Regions from separate parts of the Streptomyces sp. NPDC088766 genome, predicted to be linked through region 2. Evidence: riboswitches for the same ligand, from Rfam matches in the RefSeq annotation. Region 2 holds a riboswitch; the other holds the start of a gene.
The links. A riboswitch is a leader RNA that binds a small molecule or an ion and turns the genes downstream of it on or off. The one in region 2 is predicted to bind cobalamin.
Positions count from the first base shown of each region.

Region 1: linked by a shared signal. The riboswitch ahead of ACIP5W_RS21380 (energy-coupling factor ABC transporter permease) and the one ahead of metE (5-methyltetrahydropteroyltriglutamate--homocysteine S-methyltransferase) in region 2 are both predicted to bind cobalamin.

Region 1 is NZ_JBIVKQ010000015.1:34,395-37,245, forward strand. Features, by position in the region: gene ACIP5W_RS21375 (PP2C family protein-serine/threonine phosphatase) at 1-527, shown strand, start outside; cobalamin riboswitch at 774-959, shown strand; gene ACIP5W_RS21380 (energy-coupling factor ABC transporter permease) at 989-1,690, shown strand; gene ACIP5W_RS21385 (energy-coupling factor ABC transporter substrate-binding protein) at 1,687-2,100, shown strand; gene cbiQ (cobalt ECF transporter T component CbiQ) at 2,107-2,851, shown strand, end outside.
Region 2 is NZ_JBIVKQ010000022.1:100,524-103,374, reverse strand. Features, by position in the region: gene metE (5-methyltetrahydropteroyltriglutamate--homocysteine S-methyltransferase) at 1-1,182, opposite strand, end outside; cobalamin riboswitch at 1,354-1,545, opposite strand; partial or broken gene ACIP5W_RS26870 (HoxN/HupN/NixA family nickel/cobalt transporter) at 1,893-2,711, shown strand.

The sequences.
Region 1 (2,851 bases), on a different contig from region 2:
CGCTGCTGACGAGCCTGGCGGTCAACGCGCTGCGCAACGCGCGACGGGCCGGCCTCCCGATCGCCGATCAGGCGGCGCTGGCCGACCAGGCGGTGCACGCCCACTACCGGGGCCGCCGCCACCTGTCGGTGCTGATGCTGGAGGTCGAGGTCACCACGGGGCGGGCCCAGGTGGTGGACGCCGGCTCACCGCGGCTGCTGCGGCTGCGGGCGAGCACCGTCGAACCCGTCGACCTGGAAGCCCAGTTGCCGCTGGGCATGTTCGAGGAGACCGACTACGTGGCGCAGCCGTTCCAGGTGGAGCCCGGCGACCGGCTGGTGTTCGTCAGTGACGGCGTCCACGCGCTCGCCTCGCCCGGCGGAGTGACGTACGGGGACGCCGCCCTGGCCCGCGCGATCACCGCCACCAGGCTGCTGCCGGCGGCCGAGGTACCGCGTGCCGTGCTGCGCGAACTGGCGGGGCACCGCGGCGGGTCCGCGGCGGAGGACGACGCGCTCGTGGTGTGCCTGGACTGGCACGGCCGCTGAACTTCCGGATTCCCGGACCGGCACGGCTGCCGAGCGGCCGGTGTGCCGGAACCGACCCGGCCGACGACCGGCGGGTGCATCCCGACCGACCCTGCACCGACCAGCCCGGCCCAGACCGGCCGGTGCGCCCCGAACGGTACCGCCACCGACCGGTGTGGTCGGCGTGGCCGGTGTGCGCCGGGCCGGCATCCCGCGTCCGCCGTCCGTGCGCCCCCGTTCCCGCTTGTCACCGCCCCTGTCCTCGCACTACTGTCACCACGCCTTGGTGAACGGGAAATCCGGTGTGATGCCGGTGCGGCCCTCGCCACTGTGATCGGGAAGTCCGGCTCCGGCCCTCGCGGGCAGCCACTGGGTCCTCACGGACCCGGGAAGGCGGAGCACGGGCGGTGGTACCCGTCAGCCAGGAGACCGGCCAAGGCGCGTCAACCATCCACGAGGTGCTGGAGAGGGTCTGCTGAGCCATGCACATAGCCGAGGGTTTTCTGCCTCCGGTGCACGCGGTCGCCTGGAGCGTCGCGTCGGCGCCGTTCGTCGTCCACGGAGCCCGGTCACTCACCCGTGAAGTCAGGGAGCATCCCGAGAGCACACTGCTGCTCGGTGCCTCCGGCGCCTTCACGTTCGTCCTGTCCGCGCTCAAGCTCCCTTCGGTGACCGGGAGTTGCTCGCACCCCACCGGCACCGGCCTGGGCGCCGTCCTGTTCCGGCCGCCGATCATGGCCGTGCTGGGCACGATCACCCTGCTCTTCCAGGCCCTGCTGCTCGCGCACGGTGGCCTGACCACGCTCGGCGCCAACGTGTTCTCGATGGCGATCGTCGGACCGTGGGCCGGATACGGCGTGTACCGCCTGCTGCGGCACTACGGTGTGCCGCTGATGGTCACGGTGTTCGCCGGTGCCTTCGTCGCCGACCTGTCCACCTACTGCGTGACCAGCGTGCAGCTGGCGCTGGCGTTCCCCGACCCGAGCAGCGGGTTCCTGGGCGCGCTCGGCAAGTTCGGGTCCATCTTCGCCGTCACGCAGATCCCGCTGGCCGTGAGCGAGGGGCTCCTCACCGTCCTGGTGATGCGTCTCCTCGTGCAGTCCAGCAAGGGCGAACTGACCCGGCTGGGCGTGCTGGTGGCCGGGGGCCGGAAGCCGGACACGACCGGGGCGGTGGCCCGGTGAAGCGGAACACGAGGATCAACCTCCTGCTGCTGCTCGCCGTGCTCGCGCTCGCGGTGCTGCCGCTGGCCCTGGGTCTCGGCGACCACAAGGAGCAGCCGTTCACCGGCTCCGACAGCGAGGCGGAAACGGCGATCACCGAGCTGGAGCCGGACTACGAGCCGTGGTTCTCGCCCCTGTACGAGCCGCCGTCCGGGGAGATCGAGTCGGCGCTGTTCGCCGTCCAGGCGGCCCTGGGCGCGGGCGTCCTCGCCTACTACTTCGGGGTGCGCCGTGGCCGCCGCCAAGGCGAACTGCGGGCGCTGGCCCGACTGGAGGAGAAACAGGACGGGGCCGAGGCACGGGACGGGGCCGAGGCACGGGACGACGTGAGCGTGCCCGACGCCGGGAAGTCTCCGCGGGGACGGGTCTGATCGGACGTGCTGCCGATCGACGCGGCGGCGCACAGCAGTCGCTGGCGCCACCGCCATCCCGTGGACAAGGCCGTGCTGGGGCTCGGCCTCACCCTGCTCGCGATCTCCCTGCCGCCCTGGCCGGGCGCGGCCCTGGTGCTGGTGACGGCGCTCACCCTGCTGCTGGGTCCGGCGGGGGTGCCTCCCCGCCGGCTGTGGCGCGCCTACCGGGTCCCGCTGGGCTTCTGCGCGACGGGCGCGCTCACCCTCCTCTTCCAGGTGGGCGGGCCCGACGGGTTCGTGTCCCTGGCCGACGGTGGCCCGGTGCGGGCCGGGGAGCTGATGCTGCGCACCTCGGCCGCCTCGCTCGGCGTGCTGCTGTTCGCGTTCACCACGCCCATGTCGGACCTGCTGCCCCGCCTGGTGAGGGCAGGCGTGCCCGCACCGGTCGTCGACGTCGCCCTGGTGACGTACCGCATGAGCTTCCTGCTGCTGGACTCGATGCGCCGGATCCGGGAGGCGCAGGCGGCCCGGCTCGGGCACACCGGGCGGGCCGCCGAGTGGCGTTCGCTGGCCGGGCTCGGCGCCACCGCGTTCGTGCGGGCCTTCGACCGGGCGGCGCGGCTGCAGGCCGGGCTCGCCGGGCGCGGTTACGAGGGCACCCTGCGCGTCCTGGTGCCCGAGGCCCGCGTCTCCGCGCGCTTCACGGTGGCCGCGGCCGCCCTCCTGGCGGCTCTGGCCGCCCTCACCCTCGTCCTGGAAAGGCCCCTGT
Region 2 (2,851 bases):
GGCCAGGTCGGCGCGGTTGGCGGCCAGTTCGGCGGCGATGGTGTCGGTGCCCTGGGCGAGGCCCTTGGCGAGGGTGGCGATCTCGGCGGTCTTCTGCCTGGCGAAGGCCAGCCAGCGCAGGATCTGCGGCTCGATGTCCCGCTCGGCCGACGTGTCCAGCGGGACGTGGAGGAGGGAGCAGGAGGCGGCGACGTCGACCCGGTCGGCCAGCCCGAGCAGGGTGCCGAGGGTGGCGAGGGACGCGGAGAGGTCGTTGACCCAGATATTGCGGCCGCTGACGACCCCGGCGATCAGGCGCTTGCCGGGCAGTCCGCCCACGGCGGCCAGGGCGTCCAGGTTGGCGGCGGCCGGTCCGGTGAAATCGAGGGCGAGCCCCTCGACGGGGGCCTTGGCCAGCACGGGGAGTGCCTCGCCGAGCCGGTCGAAATAGGAGGCGACCAGCAGCCGTGGCCGGTCGGTGAGGCCGCCCAGATCGCGGTAGGCGCGAGCGGTGGCGTTCAGCTCGGCCGGGGCGCGGTCCTGGACCAGGGCGGGCTCGTCGAGCTGCACCCACTCGGCGCCCGCCGCCCGCAGGTCGGCGAGCACCTCGCTGTACACAGGGAGCAGCCGGTCGAGAAGGGTGAGCGGGTCGAAGCCGTCGGGGGCGTCGGGGGCGGGCTTGGCGAGCAGCAGATAGGTGACCGGGCCGACCAGGACGGGCCGCGCGGCGAGCCCCAGCGCCAGGGCTTCCCGCAGCTCACTGACCTGCTTCGTCGAGTCGGCCGCGAACACGGTGTCCGGACCCAGCTCCGGCACGAGGTAGTGGTAGTTGGTGTCGAACCACTTCGTCATCTCCAGCGGCGCACTGTCCTGGGTGCCGCGGGCCATGGCGAAGTACCCGTCGAGGGCGTCGGCATCGACGGCTGCGCGATGCCGGGCGGGGATCGCGCCGACCATGACGCTGGTGTCGAGGACGTGGTCGTAGTGCGAGAAGTCACCGGTCGGGACCTCGTGGAGACCTGCGTCTGCGAGCTGCCCCCAGTTGGCGCGGCGGATGCCGGCGGCCGTCTCGCGGAGGGCGTCGGCGGTGACCCGGCCCTTCCAGTAGCCCTCGATCGCCTTCTTCAGTTCCCGGTCGGGTCCCTGACGGGGATAACCGTGGACGGTGGCCCGTACGGCCGCGGCTGCGGACTTGGCTGTCACGAAACTCTCCTTCGCGAGCTCTGGACGAGAGCGACCCCAAAGACCGGGGAGTGCGAGCGCGAAGCGATGACAGACCGGACGAGCCACGACATGCGTGCCCGCCTGATATGTACGCCGACCCGCCCACGAGGTCACCGGGATCTCCGCGCACGGCGGTCCGCGCGCGGGCAGTGGCAGGTCTTCGGACTCACGGGCACGCCTCGTTCTTCCACGAGGCACCTACTGGCCGTCGCTTCCCAAGCCCGTCACATCCAGGCCCAGTGCGTATGACGGCGGTCGTTCCCGCTCACCGCTGCGGGGCAGTCCCGGATTCCCACCGGGTTCCCTCTTACGACGCGCCTGCCTGGCGGACAGGGCGAACCAGCTGCGCGGCCAGCCTATACACGGCCCGGGCGCAGGGGCGACCCGCAGAGGTCACCTGGTGTCAGGAACTGCTCGCCCCCTGGGCCGACATGGGACTGAAACCTGCCGCGTCGGCACGTTCGTCCTGCACGTGATCGTCTTCTCAGCCTTCACTCGCAGGGGGGTAGGACGAAGGGCTCCCGCGAGGACGTGACTTGAGAGAGCCCTTCGGCCGTCCGGATGTCTCAGGCTGAGGGCAAGTAACCGAGCCAGTCACCATCACGGGCGCTGACGGCTCCGGCGGATGCCGCCTGAGGGTCGGGTCGCGCTGGGAGCCGAACGCCCATGAGACGTGGTCGCATTCGATACGGCCGAGGGGCGTCGGGTTCTGGTTCGGGCTCGGCCACTCCAGCGTGGTGGTCGCCATGGCCGCCCTGGTCGCGGGCGGCGCGCAGCTCGCCGGCACGCTGCTGAACGACGACTCCCGTACCCACCAGACGCTCGGTGTCGTCGGCACGACCGTTTCCGGGACCTTCCTCTACCTCATCGCGGCGCTCAACCTCGTAGCGCTCGCCGGCATCCTGCGGGTCTTCCGGGCGATGCGCTCCGGCACGTACGACGAGGCCGCTCTCGAGCAGCACCTGGACTCGCGGGGGTTCATGAACCGCATCCTGGGCCGTTTCACCAGGTCGATCACCCGGCCCGGGCAGATGTTCCCGCTGGGCTTCCTGTTCGGTCTCGGCTTCGACACCGCCACCGAGGTCATCCTGATGGTGATGGCGGGCAGCGGCGCCGCCGCTGGGCTGCCGTGGTACGCGATCCTGTGCCTGCCGCTGCTGTTCGCGGCGGGGATGAGCCTGTTCGACACCCTCGACGGGACGTTCATGAACTTCGCCTACCAGTGGGCGTTCTCCAACCCGGTGCGCAAGGTGTTCTACAACCTCGCCATCACGGGTCTGTCCATCGCGGTCGCCTTCCTGATCGGCACCATCGAACTGGTCGGAGCACTGCACGAGAAGCTCGGTCTGCGCGACGCGGTGACCGAATGGATCGCCGGCCTGGACCCGGACAACGTCGGCTACATCATCGTCGGCCTGTTCGTGATCGTGTGGGCGGCGGCGCTGGTGTACTGGCGGCTGGCCAAGGTGGAGCAGAGGTGGGCCGCCCGTCTCGCCGAGGGCGGCTGACACCCGGCGCGCGATCCGCTGCCGGACTGTGCGGCCGTGGCGGTGAAGCGCGAGGACGGCCCTGTTCCCGGCGTACTTGCTCGTCCTGGCCTCTGTGCCAGTGCCGGGAACGGGACGGTGCCCGGGTCCGACTGCTGAGA